DNA from 2 places in the Pseudoxanthomonas mexicana genome. Region 2 is predicted to be linked to the other one. Evidence: predicted binding sites of a transcription regulator. Region 2 holds the regulator's gene; the other holds the start of a gene.
What was found. The regulator FliA, encoded in region 2, starts transcription of late flagellar genes. The targets are predictions, from matches to a motif close to TAAAGTTTNNCNNNCNNNGGCCGATAA.
Positions count from the first base shown of each region.

Region 1: IAE60_RS18030 (GGDEF domain-containing protein) is a predicted target of FliA. The motif match lies at 5,699-5,725, and genes of this name have one in related genera.

Region 1 is NZ_CP060731.1:3,836,656-3,844,279, forward strand. It holds gene ptsP (phosphoenolpyruvate--protein phosphotransferase) at 1-1,177, shown strand, start outside; gene mgtE (magnesium transporter) at 1,380-2,741, shown strand; gene IAE60_RS18005 (hypothetical protein) at 2,790-3,068, shown strand; gene IAE60_RS18010 (DUF1294 domain-containing protein) at 3,065-3,439, shown strand; gene IAE60_RS18015 (DNA ligase) at 3,607-4,458, shown strand; gene IAE60_RS18020 (carboxylesterase family protein) at 4,544-5,347, shown strand; gene IAE60_RS18025 (hypothetical protein) at 5,349-5,627, shown strand; gene IAE60_RS18030 (GGDEF domain-containing protein) at 5,782-7,341, shown strand; gene IAE60_RS18035 (aspartate carbamoyltransferase catalytic subunit) at 7,575-7,624, opposite strand, start outside.
Region 2 is NZ_CP060731.1:3,069,055-3,076,678, reverse strand. It holds gene IAE60_RS14430 (flagellar motor protein) at 1-223, opposite strand, end outside; gene IAE60_RS14425 (chemotaxis protein CheA) at 414-2,168, opposite strand; gene IAE60_RS14420 (hypothetical protein) at 2,196-2,339, opposite strand; gene IAE60_RS14415 (protein phosphatase CheZ) at 2,376-2,993, opposite strand; gene cheY (chemotaxis response regulator CheY) at 2,993-3,373, opposite strand; gene IAE60_RS14405 (RNA polymerase sigma factor FliA) at 3,569-4,321, opposite strand; gene IAE60_RS14400 (MinD/ParA family protein) at 4,318-5,196, opposite strand; gene flhF (flagellar biosynthesis GTPase FlhF) at 5,186-6,919, opposite strand; gene flhA (flagellar biosynthesis protein FlhA) at 7,082-7,624, opposite strand, start outside.

The DNA of each region.
Region 1 (7,624 bases), 770 kb from region 2:
GGCCGCCGGCAGCGCGCTCTCGCACAGCGCCATCCTCGCGCGCAGCCTGCACCTGCCGCTGGTGGTGGGCAACGCGCAGGCCCTGCAGCGCATCAACGACGGCGACGTGCTGCTGGTGGACGGCAGTACCGGCGAAGTGGTGGTCAATCCCGACCCGGACGACCTGCGCCGCTACCGCGAGCGCCTGCGCGATGCGGCCCGCGAGCAGCGCGAACTCGGTCGCCTGCGCTCAAAACCCAGCCGCACCCGCGACGGCGTCGACGTGGCCCTGTGGGCCAATGCCGAGTCGCTGGAGGATGTGGCCAAGGCCCATGCCCTGGGCGCGGCCGGCGTGGGGCTGTACCGTACCGAGTTCCTGTTCCTGCAGCGCCGCGAACTGCCGGGCGAGGACGAGCAGTTCCAGGTCTATCGCGACCTGGTGCTCGGCATGAGTGGGCGGCCGGTGACGATCCGCACGCTGGACCTGGGCGCGGACAAGGCCGACCGCACCGGACTGGCCATCGGCGACGAGGACAATCCCGCGCTGGGCGTGCGCGGCGTGCGCCTGGCGCTGGCGCACGTGGAGGTGTTCGACACCCAACTGCGCGCCATCCTGCGGGCCTCGGCCTACGGACCGGTGCGCATCCTGGTGCCGATGGTCAGCGGGCGCGAGGAACTGCTGGAAGTGCGCCGCCGCCTGCGTCGTGCGGGGCTGCAGTTGCGCAAGCAGGGCCACGAGATCGCCGGGCATGTCGAACTGGGCGCGATGATCGAAGTGCCCGCCGCCGCGATCGCCTTCCACGGCTTCGTGGACGTGGTGGACTTCGTGTCGATCGGCACCAACGACCTGGTCCAGTACCTGCTGGCGGCGGACCGCAACAACGAGGCCCTGGGCGAACTCTATTCGCCGCTGCACCCCGGCGTGCTGCGCCTGCTCCGCCATGTGATCAGCATCGGCGCCGAGCACAAGGTGCCGGTGGCGATGTGCGGCGAAATGGCCGGCGACGCCACCCTCGCACCGATGCTGCTGGCGCTGGGCCTGCGCGAGTTCAGCCTGCATCCGGCGACCCTGCTGGAACTGCGCAAGGCGATCCGCGACAGCGACCTGTCGGACCTTCAGTCCCGCGCCGCGAAACTGCTGCAGGCGCGCGACCGCGCCGGCATCGAGCGCTGGCTCAAGGCCGCCGCTGCCAACTGAGATAACCGTTGTGGGAGCGACGTCAGTCGCGATGCGGCGTTTCCGGTGGCCCATCGCGACTGACGTCGCTCCCACATCCGGCCCCATTTCTCATCCGTCTCCAGGGTGTCCATAACGCGCAGCCCGGGCGATAATGGCGGCATGAACGCTTGATGCCCCGGTCGCATCCGCCTGACGGATCGGCCCCATTCCGGAGTACCGAATGGTCGAGACCATCCGCCACGACAAGACCGCACGCCAGTTGCGCCTGCTCTCCGACGCGCTCGACAGCGGTCGGCTGGGGCCCGTGCGCCGGCTGGTCAACACCTTGTCGCCCGCGGAGATCGGCAACCTGCTGGAATCGCTGCCGCCCGGCAAGCGCGAAGTCGTCTGGGGCCTGGTCGATCCGGAGGACGACGGCGAAGTGCTGGTGCACGTCGGCGACGAGGTGCGCGAAAGCCTGCTGGCGGACATGGACACCGACGAGATCGTCGCCGCGGTCGAAGACCTGGACATCGACGACCTCGCCGACCTGGTCGAGGACCTGCCCGACACCGTCATCGACGAAGTCCTCAAGTCGATGGACCGCGAGAACCGCGAGCGGCTGGAGCAGGTGCTGTCGTATCCGGAAGACACCGCCGGCCGCCTGATGAACCCGGACGTGGTCACCGTGCGCGCCGACGTCAACGTCGACGTGGTGCTGCGCTACCTGCGCCTGCGCGGCGAACTGCCCGACCACACCGACCACCTGTACGTGGTCAGCCGCCGCCACCAGTACCTGGGCCGCGTGCCGCTGGCCGCGCTGGTGACCCACGAGGACACCACGCCCATCAACCGGCTGATCGACGACGAGCAGCCGGCCATCGACGTGGGCGAGAGCGCGCAGGAAGTCGCGCGCCAGTTCTCCGACCACGACTGGGTGTCCGCGCCCGTGGTGGACGACAACAACATCCTGCTCGGCCGCATCACCATCGACGACGTGGTGGACATCATCCGCGAGCAGGCCGAGCACCAGGCGCTGGGCGCCGCCGGCCTGGACGAGGACGAGGACCTGTTCTCGCCGGTCAAGCGCGCCGTGCGCGGCCGCGTGGTGTGGCTGGGCATCAACCTGTTCACCGCGTTCATGGCGGCGACGGTCATCAAGGAGTTCGACGCCACGCTCGAGAAGATCGTCGCACTGGCCGTGCTGATGCCCATCGTGGCCGGCATCGGCGGCAACGCCGCGGTGCAGGTGCTGACGCTGATGGTGCGCGGCCTCGCCCTGGGTCAGGTGGGCTCAAGCAATGCCGGCATCCTGTGGTGGAAGGAACTGCGCGTGGCGCTGATCAACGGCGTGCTGATCGGCGGGATCGTCGGCGTGATCGCGTTCCTGTGGTTCCGCAGCCCGATGCTGTCGCTGGTGATCGCCATGGCGCTGGTGCTGAACTTCTGCGCCGCCGCCACCGCCGGCGTGCTGCTGCCGCTGCTGCTCAAGCGCATGAACATCGACCCCGCCGTCGCCGGCACCGTCGTGGTCACCGCGGTAACCGATGTAATGGGCTTCTTCTGCTTCCTGGGTCTGGCGACGCTGATCCTGCTGCACTGACCGCTGCACTTCACCTCTGTCCATCGCGATTCAAGGAAGGCTTCGCCCATGCAACTGAACCTGCACCTGATCCTGATCTGCAGCGCCATCTTCCTGCTGCTCACAGGCTGGGTCTGGCTGCTTCGCAACGCATTCCATACTCATGTGTTGTGGGGCTTCGCCGGACTTTTCATGCCACCCACCCTGATCCTGTTCGGATTGCTCCATCTGCGGGGAAGCAGGACCGCCCTGCTGACCTATGTGGCCGGGATGATCGTGTTGGGGTTCGGATTGGCGCGACCGATCACGGTCTACCTCCCGACCGAGCCCTACTCGCTTTCGTCTTGAGACACCGGCGCGCGCGCAATTCCGCATCTCCAGTGGTGGGCGCAGCGGCGATGATCGCCTATGGGTTGTTCCTCTCCTGGGCCTTCCGCACTGACCGGCTCCCGCTGCAAGCGGTATTCGTGCCGCTGGTCCTGTCGGTGATCACCTTCGTTGTCTATGCGCTGGACAAGCATGCGGCGCAGACCGGTCGCTGGCGCACGTCCGAATCCACCCTGCACCTGCTGGAGCTCGCCGGCGGCTGGCCCGGCGCCTGGATCGCGCAGCAGACGCTGCGGCACAAATCGCGCAAGCCCGGCTACCGCGCCGTGTTCTGGATGATGGTCGTACTGCATGCCGCCGCGTTGGTCGCGTGGTGGTGGATGAGGGCATGAGCTCCACGAAGCAGGCTACTTCCGTTTCCCTGGCCTGCCCGCGCAGAGCGTGTCGTCCCGAATGACCGCTGCATGCGGTGCTTTCCTACAGATCGCCGCGATGTGCGCCGATTCCGTCCATTGACGTGGCGCACGACGCTGGGGCCTCCTCGGTCCGGTCCGCCGCCATGCGTCTGCTTCTCACCGCCCTGCTATGCCTGCTGGCCTGGCCCGTGCTGTCGGCAGGTCCACCGGAACCGATGCTGGCTACCCCCTACCGCAGCCACGTGGCGGTGCCGGACTTCCTGGTCAGCGAAAAACTGGATGGCGTGCGCGCCCGCTGGGATGGCCGCTCGCTGTGGACGCGCGGCGGCGCGCGGATCGCGGCGCCGGCTGCGTTCACGCGTGGGTGGCCGACCGACCCCATGGACGGCGAACTGTGGATCGCGCGTGGCCGCTTCGATGAGGTCAGCGCCACCGTCAGGCGCGTGCGAGCCGACCCGCAGGCGTGGCGATACGTGCGTTTCATGGCATTCGACCTGCCGGCAAATCCACGGCCTTTCGCGGAACGGGTCGTGCGCATGCGTGCCTTGATTGCGGGCGCCGACAACCCGCAGTTGGCGATGATCCCGCAGCGACGCTTCGGGACGGCCGCCGAAGTGGACGCCGAGCTGACGCGCGTGGTCGCCGCCGGGGGCGAGGGTTTGATGCTGCATCGACGCAGCGCTCGCTACCGCCCCGGACGCAGCGAGGACCTGCTCAAGTACAAGCCCCACCAGGATGCGGAGGCACAGGTGGTCGCGCACCTGCCGGGCAAGGGCAAGTACCAGGGCATGATGGGCGCATTGCAGGTACGCACGTCGGAGGGACGCCGCTTCCGTATCGGCACCGGTTTCACCGATGCGCAGCGTGCGGCGCCACCGCCGCTGGGCGCGTGGGTGACCTACCGCTACACCGGCCTCACCTCGACCGGCCTGCCGCGTTTCGCCCGCTTCGTCCGCCTGCGTGACGACATGCCTCCGCCTGACCCGGAACGCTGACACACGCACGCCTCGTGTCAGCATCGGCGCTGCGCAGTGCCCCTCGGGTTATGCTGCCGATCGTCGCCCCCTGACCTCCATCGCCATGCGCCTTCTCGCCACCGCCTGCCTGGGCCTGCTGCTGATCCTGATGACCGCCTGCACCACGACGCCCCCGATGAATCCGACCGGCGAGTTCGTCTCGCGCGAAGTCGTGCTCGAAGGCAAGACCTATCGTTACCAGGTGTTCGTGCCCGCCGCGCGTTTTCGCAGTGGCAAGCCACCGGTCGTGCTGTTCCTCAATGGGTCCGGCGAACGCGGCAGCGACGGCGTGAAGCAGACGATGGCGGGCCTGGGTCCGTACCTGCGACAGCATGCCGACACCTTCCCCGGGCTGGTCGTGTTTCCACAGGCACCGGAAGACACCGAATGGACACAGACCGCCGGCCCGATCGCCTTCGCCACGCTGGATGCCGCGCTGCGCGAATTCGATGGCGATCCGGACCGCGTGTCGCTGACCGGCATGTCGATGGGCGGCTATGGCACATGGGAACTGGCGCTGCAGCAGCCGACCCGCTTCGCCGCGCTGGTGCCGGTGTGCGGCGGCATCACCGTGGACTGGGGACGCGACCGTTCCAGCATGAACGTGCACAGCGTCGCGGGCGCTGCAGATCCCTTCGCCGCCGCCGCGCAACGCCTGAAGGACGTGCCGGTGTGGATCTTCCACGGCGGCAAGGACGACGTGGTGCCGCCGTCCCAGTCGCGCCGCATGGATGCCGCACTGAAGGCCGCCGGCGCACGCGACGCGCGCTACACCGAGTTCCCCGATGCCAACCACAACAGCTGGGACGCCACCTACGCCTACGCCCCGATGTGGGACTGGCTGTTTGCCCAGCGTCGGGGCCGCTGACGTGGCGGAGCTGGTCGCCGACTACTTCACCGCCGGCTGGCGCGACCGGACGCTGTCGTGCCCCTGCGGCTGGCAGGGCGACAGCCGCGCCATGGCCATGGAACTGCACGACGCGGTCACCGACTACGCCTGCAGCCAGTGCGGCAACCTGCTGCTGATCGTGTCCCATCCGACCCTGGAGCAGGTCCGCGCCGCCGCCGGCGCCGGTCACGACGAGGCCCTGGCCCACCTGGCCATCATCGAGGAAGCCCTCGTCCGCTTTCCCCCCGCCACCGGCTGATACGGCGCCGACAGCGGGACGCGCTGCGTAACGCTTCCGGTGACCGCACGGACCACGCGCGGCACATCCCCTCAACCCGCGCCGCCTGCGGCCGATAACCCGGCATCCCCTGGTGGCCGGTGGGCACCCGCCCATCGCCGTGCGAGCGACTGGTATGGCTGACGTGGCCGATGACAACTCCGGAATTTCTGGCAGCCTGCGCCGGTTTTGGTCGCGTCGGCGCGAGGCCGCCGCGTCGACCTCGCGCGAACTCGCCACGACGGGCGGCGCCCGGTCGCGGCCGGCGATCAGCAGCGTGCAGCTGCAGGCCCTGTTCGCGCACGCGGAGGAACCGGGCCCGCTGCTGGCCGCCTTCGCGGACGGTGTAGCCGGCCTGCCCGGCGAGCTCCAGGGCATGGGCGAGCGCCTGCAGTCCGCGCATGCCGACGCCGACTGGCCCCGCTATGGCCGCGCCCTGCGGCAACTGATCGACAAATACATCCGCACGATCCAGGACGAGCCGTTGTCCGGCGAGGCCGAGCAGCTGCGCGACCTGCTGCATCAGGTGCTGGCCGGCGGCATCGAACACCTGCTGCGCGACGACGCCACCCTGCTGCCGCAGGCCCATGCGCTGGCCGACCGCGTGCGCCAGTGGCAGCCCACGCAGCCGCTGGACGAGCTGGGCGCCGACATGAAGGAACTGTGCCGCCTCGTCGGCTTGCGCACGCACGAGGTGAACGATGCGCAGGAACTGATGCGCAGCCTGTTCGACCTGCTGCTGGAGAACGTGGGTGAGCTGATCGAGGACGGCAGCTGGCTGCAGGACCAGATCGGCGCGGTGCGGCAGCTGTTGGCCGGCCCCCTGGACCGCACCGCGCTGGAACAGACCCGCGCCGGCCTGCGCGAGGTGATCTACAAGCAGGGCCTGCTGAAGCAGGGCCTGGCCGAATCCAAGGCTTCGATGAAGGAGATGATGGTGACCTTCGTGGAGCGGCTGGACGGCATGGCCAGCAGCACCGGCGAGTTCCACGACCGCATCACCTTCCATGCGCAGGCCATCCGCGACAGCCGCAGCATCGCCGAACTGGGCAAGCGGATGGAGGACATCCTGGACGACACCGCGCAGGTGCAGGCGCAGGCCCTGCGCGCGCGCGACAGCCTGCTGGACGCGCGGCGCGAGGTGGAAGCCGCCGAACGGCGCGTCGCCAGCCTGGAAGACGAACTGCAGTCGGTCTCGGCGCTGGTGCGCGTGGACCAGCTGACGGAAGCGCTGAACCGGCGCGGCTTCGACGAGCTGTTCAAGCGCGAATCGGTGCGTGCGCTGCGCAGCGGCCAGACCCTCAGCCTGGCGCTGCTGGACCTGGACGACTTCCGCCACATCAACGCCGCGCATGGCCATCTGGGCGGCGACGCCGCACTGTGCCACGTCGTGGCCATGGCGCGCGCCACCCTGCGCGCCAGCGACGCCGTCGCACGCTTCGGCGGCGAGGAGTTCGTGCTGCTGCTGCCGGACACCAGTTTCCTGGAGGCGACGGGCACGCTGGAGCGCCTGCGCGCGCGCCTGGCCCATTCGCCGCTGCTGCATGAGGGACGGGGCATCCTGGTGACTTTCAGTGCCGGCGTGGCGCGCTGGGTGCCGGGCGAATCGCAGGACGAGCTGCTGGCGCGCGCCGACCGGGCCATGTACCAGGCCAAGCAGGCCGGCAAGAACCGGGTGGTGGCAGTAGAGAGGTGAGCCTCGCGCGGGGATGCGCACGGGCAGGCGTGGATGGCCGCTTCGCCCTCTGCCCCGGCATCGTCATTCCGGCGGCTCCAGACAGCCGAATGACGGGTAATGCCGGAACACAGCGACTTCATCGGCAGCATCAAAGGCGCTGTGTCCCGGCTTTCGCCGGGATGACGGCGGCTTCCCTGGCGCGCCCAGGAGTGCGCGGCCGGATCGCGAAAAACGATCGCGAATCCCTGGGCTCAGCCCAGCAGCATCTCCAGCACCGCCATGCGGATGGCGACGCCATTGC
Region 2 (7,624 bases):
CGCCGTCGTTGCCCGGCGGGCGGATCACCCAGCGGGCGATCGACAGGGCGCGCTTGAACACCGGCGGCGGCGTATGCACCAGGATCGCGGCGATAGTGCCGAGGATCACGATGACGAAGGCCGCCGACGACCACAGCGACGACAGGCCCGCGCCCTTGAGGATGCTGCCACCGACCAGCGCGACCAGTGCCAGCAGGAGTCCGATGAGGCTGAAGATATCCATGTGCTGATCTATCGGCCCGATGCAGGGGGACTTGAGGTGAGCTTCTTGTAGGAGCGACGTGAGTCGCGACCGGGATCACACCCGGCCCACCTCATCTGTAGGAGCGCCCTGGGGCGCGATGCTTTTCTCCCTGTGACACAAGAGCATCGCGCCCGAGGGCGCTCCTACAGGGAAACGGCGGCCAGATTCGTCACGCCGTCGCGCGCAGCCCGTCGACGTCCAGGATCAGCGCCATGCGGCCGTCGCCGATCAGGGTGGCGCCGGCATAGCCGGGCAGGCCGCGCACGGCGCGCGGCAGCGGCTTGATGACGACTTCCTCGCGGCCACGCACCTGGTCCACGATCAGGCCGAAGCGTTGTTCGCCCATCTGCAGCACCACGATGGTCAGCAGGGGCGCCATCACCGGGTCCACGCGCAGCCAGTGGCGCAGGTCGACCAGCGGAAGGGTATGGCTCTGGCGGTCGAGCACGGCCTGGCCGTCGAACCAGCGCAGGCTCTCGGAGGGCGCGTGCAGCACTTCCATCACGCGCGCCAGCGGCAGGGCGTAGACCGGGTCGCCCGCCTGCACCAGCAGCGTGGGCAGGATGGCCAGCGTCAGCGGCACGCGGATGACGAAGCGGCTGCCGCGGCCCACGTCGGAGTGGATGGTGATCTGTCCGCTGAGCTCGCGGATGCGCGACTGCACCACGTCCATGCCGACGCCGCGGCCGGAGATGTCGGTGACTTCGGCCTTGGTGGAGAAGCCGGGCAGGAAGACCAGTTGCAGGCACTCGTCGTGGGACAGGCGGGCGGCGGCTTCGGGATCGATCAGGCCCTTCTCCAGCGCCTTGACGCGCAGGCGTTCCGGATCGATGCCGGCGCCGTCGTCGCGGATCTCGATGGTGACGAAGTCGCCTTCCTGCTGCGCCGACAGGCGCACGTGGCCCTGCCGCGGCTTGCTGCAGGCTTCGCGCAGTGACGGCACTTCGATGCCGTGGTCGATCGCGTTGCGTACCAGGTGAACCAGCGGATCGGCCAGCGCCTCCACCAGGTTGCGGTCCAGCTCGGTGTCGGCGCCGACCAGTTCCAGGTCGACTTCCTTCTGCAGCTGGCGGGCGACATCGCGCGCCACCTTGGGAAAACGCGAGAACACCTTGCCGACCGGCTGCATGCGCGTGCGCATGACGGCGGTCTGCAGGCGGGCCGTGGCGATGTCCAGCCCGCTGACGGCGCGGTCCAGCTCTTCGTCGCGGATGCGCGCCCGCAGCGTCTTCAGCCGGTTGCGCGACAGCACCAGCTCGCCGACCAGGTTGACGATGGCGTCCAGCCGCTTGGTATCCACGCGGATGGTCTGTTCGGTTTCGCCGCCCGCCTTGGCGGCCGGCTTGCCTGCAGGCGCGGGCTTGGGCGCGGGTTGCGGACGGGGCGGCGGTGTGGGCGAGGGTGCCGCCACCGTCGTCGGCACGCCGTCGCCGTGCAACTGGTCCAGCAGCGCTTCGAACTCGTCGTCGGAGATCAGGTCGCCGCCCGACGAGGCGGCAGCGCCCGCTGCGGGCGGGGTCGCCGGTTTCGGTGCGGATGCGGCATGGCCCTGCACGTCGAACTGGTCGATCAGGATCTGCGGCGCATGCGGCGGGTCTTCGCCGGCACCGATGGCGTCCAGCATCTGCTGCAACCAGTCCAGCGACTGTTGGGCGGCATCGAAATGCTGCGGTTCCAGCGTCGCCTGGCCGGCGCGCACCAGGCCCAGGGTCTCTTCGGCGGCATGGCACAGGTTGACCATGGGCTGGATGCCCAGAAAGCCGGCGCCGCCTTTCAGTGTGTGGAAGCCACGGAACACCGCATTGAGCTGCTCGCTGTCGGACGGGTCCTGTTCCAGCGTGACCAACTGTTCGCCCAGCCGGTCGAGGATTTCCTGCGCTTCGATCAGGAAGTCGGCGGCGATTTCAGGGGTGACGGCGGACATGGGCGGGGCGGGTACCGGAACGGGCGATCAGCGGGAGGAATCGAGCAGGCGCATCGCATGCGCGTGGCGGCGGCGCAGGATGCGGCCGGCGATGACATCGCAGACCAGCAGCACGCCCACGAACAGCAGGACGACGGGATGGCGGGGGCGGCGGTCGGTGGAATCGGTCATGGCGGGTCTCCGGTGCCGCGTCGCGCTTCCGCCGGGCTACAGGCCCAGGCCGGACAGCAGGTCGTCGGCGTCGTCCTGCGAGAAGGCATTGCGGTCAAGACCAGCAACGGCCGGGCCGGCGAGTTCTGAACCCTTGCCGCTGTTTTTTTCCGGTGGCGGCAGGCCCAGCGCGCCGAAGCCTTCATGCACGCGCCGCACGATGCCGGCCACCCGGCGGATGATCTGGCCGGTAAGGTCCTGGTAGCTCTGCGCCAGCGCCATCTCGGACAGGCCCTTGCCGATGCGGTCCACCAACGCAGCCTGTTCGGGCGACAGATCGGTGCCCTTCAGCTGCGCGGCGTAGCCGCGGCACTGTTCGGCCAGATCCAGCGTCGTGTGGCTGGCCTGTTCGGTCATCTCGACCACGTGGTCCAGGCGCGCGCAGGCATCATCGAGCTCGCCGGCGTCGGTGGGGGGCAGTTCGCCGAGGGTCTGCGCCAGTTCGCGCGCCAGTCGCCCCAGGCCCTGCATCATGGGCTGGGTGCGCCAGGCGGCGATGGCGTCCAGTTCCCGGCGCCAGCCCGCCTCGTCGCCCTGTTCCAGGGCATCGAGCGCGTGCTGCAGCTTCTCCACCAGGGCCGCACGGGCGGCACCCACATCGGCGATGGCATTCATCAGGCGGCCGCTCCCAGGCGCTCGAAGATCTTGCCCAGCTTCTCTTCCAGCGTCTGCGCGGTGAACGGCTTGATGATGTAGCCGTTCACGCCGTTCTGCGCCGCTTCGATGATCTGCTCGCGCTTGGCTTCGGCCGTGACCATCAGCACCGGCAGGGTCTTGAAGCGGTCGTCGGCGCGGATGGCCTTCAGCAGCTCGATGCCGGTCATGCCCGGCATGTTCCAGTCGGTGACCACGAAATCGAAACTGCCCTGCGCCAGCGCGGTCAGCGCGGTGCTGCCGTCGTCGGCCTCGGCGGTGTTGGTATAGCCCAGGTCGTTGAGCAGGTTCTTGATGATGCGGCGCATGGTGGAGAAATCGTCCACGATCAGGATGCGCATGTTCTTGTTGGTCACGGGTGCTCCGGTGCTGCGTGGACGGTGGGTCTGGTGGCGGTATCGGCCGGGGGAGGGAAAGGTTTAGGGAGCCTGCGACGTTGCCTTTGTAGGAGCGCCCTCGGGCGCGATGCTTGTCGCAGAAATTCAAGCAAGAGCATCGCGCCCGAGGGCGCTCCTACAGGTATGCATCGTCCAGGGTCACTCGTCGTCGCCCAGCCCCGCGTCCGCCTTCTCGAACACCTGCAGGCGGCCGCGCAGGCGCACCATGGCCTGGCCGTGGATCTGGCAGACGCGCGATTCGCTGACGCCGAGCACCGCACCGATCTCCTTCAGGTTGAGTTCCTGCTCGTAGTACATCGACAGTACCAGCTGTTCGCGCTCGGGCAACTGGCCGATGGCCTTCACCAGCTGCTGGCGGAACTCGCTGCGCTCCAGGTGCTGTTGCGGCGAGGGACCGCCGGTACGGGTGGTGTTGGGTTCGCCATGGTCGTCGATGTGCGATTCCAGGCTCAGCACCTGTCCGCGCGCCGCGTCTTCCATCAGGCGCAGGTATTCGGGCAGCGGCATCTCCATGGCGCTGGCCACTTCGGTGGCGATGGCGGCACGGCCGGTGCGCTGTTCGATCTCGCGCACGGTGGCGGCGGCCTGGCGGGCGCGGCGGTGCACCGAGCGGGGCACCCAGTCGCCCCGGCGGATCTCGTCGATCATCGAGCCGCGGATGCGGATGGACGCGTAGGTCTCGAACGAGGCCCCCTGTTCGGCGTCGTAGCTGCGCGAAGCCTCCAGCAGGCCGATCATGCCGGCCTGGATCAGGTCGTCGATCTCCACGCTGGCCGGCAGTCGGGCGGCCAGATGGTGGGCGATGCGGCGCACCAGGTCGGCATGCTGGGCGATGACGTCGTTGGCGGCGGTGCGCTGCACCGCGCGGTATTGGGCGGCGGCGGTGTTCATGCGGCCACCCCGCGCTGGATCAGGCGTTCCACGAAGAACTCCACGTTGCCGCGGGCGCCGACCGGGGGTTGCCAGCGCGCCGTGGTGCGGGCGATCTCGGCGATCGCGCGCGCCGACGGGCTGCCCGGATAGGCCTTCACCACCGCCTGCTGGCGTTGCACGGCGCGGCGCAGCCAGTCGTCCTGCGGCACGGCGCCCAGGTAATGCAGGGCCACGTCGCCGAGGAAGCGTTCGCAGACACGCGCGAGCTTCTCGTACAGTTTCCGGCCTTCGTTGGGGTCGCGCACCATGTTGGCGATCACGTGCACGCGGTCCAGCCCGCGTTCGCGCGCCAGCACCTTGATCAGGGCGTAGGCGTCGGTGATCGAGGCCGGCTCGTCGCAGACCACCACCACGGTGTCCTGCGCGGCCTGGCAGAAGGTCAGCACGCTGTCGGTGATGCCGGCGGCGGTGTCGACCACCATCACGTCGAGCGCGCGTTGCAGTTCGGAAAACACATGGACCAGGCCCACATGTTCGGCGGGCGTCAGTTCGGCCATGTGGCGGAAACCCGACGACGCCGGCACCACCATCAGGCCTTCAGGGCCTTCCAGCAGCACGTCCTCCAGCTGGCAGCGGCCGGCGACGAGATCGGCCAGGGTGAACTTCGGCGACAGGCCGAGCAGCACGTCCACGTTGGCCAAGCCCAGGTCGGCGTCCATCAGCAGCGTGCGCTTGCCCATTTCGGCCAGCGATACCGCCAGGTTCACGGACACGTTGGTCTTGCCCACGCCGCCCTTGCCGCCAGTCACGGCGATGACGCGCACCGGATGGAAGGCACCGGGCAGGGGGGGCGTGCTGCGGGGGTTGGTCTGCAGCAGGGGGTCAGGCGACATGGGTGGCCTCGGTCGAGCAGGGTTCGTCGGCTTCGCGGCGCAGCTGGTCCAGCCGCAGCACGAGGTGGGCGCTGTTGGCGCGATGGAGGTCGTCGGGCACGCGCTGGCCGTCGGTCACCCAGGCCATGGGCAGCTGGTGGTCCACGACCACCGACAGCGCACTGCCCAGGCGACCGGTTTCGTCCAGCTTGGTCAGCACCACGCCCTGTGGCTGCACGGTGCTGAAGCGGCGGACGACTTCGTCCAGGTCGGCGAAATGGGAATTGGCCGGCAGGCAGAGCAGGGTCTGCACCTGGCCGGACGCGCGCAGCCAGTTGAGCTGGCCGACCAGGTTGCGGTCGCGCTGGCCCAGGCCGGCGGTGTCTATCAGCACCAGCTTGTAGTCGCGCAGGCGTTCCAGCACCAACGCCAGGCCCTGTGCGCTGTCGGCCTCGTGCACGGCGATGCCCAGTTGGCGGCCGTAGCCGTGCAGCTGCTCGCGGCCGCCGATGCGCACGGTGTCGGTGGTCACCAGGGCCACATCGCGCGCGTTGTGGCGCTGGGCGAAGCAGGCCGCCAGCTTGGCGATGGTGGTGGTCTTGCCGGCCCCCGTGGGGCCGACCAGGGCGACCACGCCGCCGGTTTCCAGCGGATCGGCCTCGGTGACGGGCAGTTTCTTCGACAGCAGTCCCAGCATCAGGCCGCGACCGCGATGGGCCTCGGTGTCGGCGGGAATCTGCAGGGCGATGTCGCGGGTGATGCCGGCGTCGAAGCCGTAGTCTTCCATCAGCTCCATCGCCTGCATGCGCACCGGCGACCCGCGCAGGCGTTCGTCGGTGAGGCGGTGCATCTCGCGTTCGATCATTTCGCGCATCGCCGCCAGTTCGCCGCGCATCTGCACCAGCTGCGCGTCGCTCTCGCGCGCGTCGGCGGCGTTGTCGGCCACCACGGTCAGCGTGGGCACGGTGACGGCGGCCGGGGCGGGGACGGTGTCCGCGGAGGGCAGGCGCGCACCTGGCAGGGTGGCGACCTTCGGCGCAGGCGCCGGTTCCGGCAGGGCGACCGGCGGCGCGATCGACGGCAGCATTGCGTCCAGGTCCAGGGTGTCGTCGATGTCCGCGCGCACGGCGGTGCGCGGACGCGGCGGCGCGGCGGGTTCGGCGTGCGGTGCGACGGCAGGTGCCGGTTCGTTGGCGGGCGCCGCGGGCAGGCAGGCGGCCAGCTTGGCGGCGAAGGATGTGGGTTCGATCAGCTGCGGGGCGATGTCGCGCAGGGGTTGGCCGGGCGCGAAGCGCGGCGGCGCTTCGTTGGCGGCGGCAACCGGCGTTGCGACCACAGGCGCCACCGGCATGCGCGGCGTGGCGACGGGGGTCTCGGGACGCGCCGATCCCGGCACGACAGGTGCCGGCGCGCTCTGGCGACGCGCGAAGTAATTAGCGGCGGCCTCGGCGGGTGACAGGGACGCTGCGGCCGTTGCGGGCACCGCGGCGTTCGCGTCCGTGTTCGCGGCCCGGTTCGGCGCGGCCGGGTCCAGCAGCGGATGCAGCGGGGCGGTCGCGGCGGCCGGGCGCATCGCCTCCAGCGTGTGCTTCACCAGCGCCTCGTCGTAGTTGCTGGCGGCGACGATCTCGACGCCGTCCTCGGTGACGCGGTTGGACAGGATCACCGCGTCCGGGCCGTGTTCCTGGCGGACCATGGCGAAGGCGGCGCGCATGTCGGGGGCGACGAAGCGTTTGATTTTCATGGGATGAGGGCCGGGAACAGGGAACGGGGAACAGGGAACGACAGAGGGCGGGCGAACCGCTTCCCACGCGTTCGTCGAGACATCTGCTGCTGAATTCGTGTCATCTCATTGCTCCTGCCGATTGCGACCAACCCACATTCCCCGTTCCCGCTTGCCACACCATCAACTGATCGTCCCCACCAGCTTCAATCGCTTGTCCTCGGGCACCTCGCTGTAGGCCAGCACCGACAGCGAGGGGACGCTGTGGCGGACCAGGCGGGCGAGGGCGGCGCGGACCGAACCCGGTACCAGCACCACTGCAGGCTCACTGCGGGCTTCCTGCTTGGTCACCACGTCGGCGAGGCTCTGGTGCAGGCGTTCTGCCAGTCCCGGTTCCAGCGCCGCGCCGGTTCCCTGGGTGCTGTCCTGCAAGACGCGTTCCAGATTCGGCGCCAGGGTGTAGACGGGCAGCTCCGGGGTCATGCCGGAGATTTCCTGCACGATGAAACGCCCCAGCGAGGTGCGCACGGCGGCGGTGAGTGCGGCCGGGTCGCTGTTCTGCGGCGCGAATTCCACCAGCGACTCCACGATGCGGCGCAGCTGGCGGATCGGCACGCGCTCGACCAGCAGGTTCTGCAGCACGCGCACCACGGTGGCCAGCGGCAGCGTCTTGGGCGTGAGGTCCTCGACCAGCTTGGGCGCGCTGCGTCCCAGCTGCGACAGCAG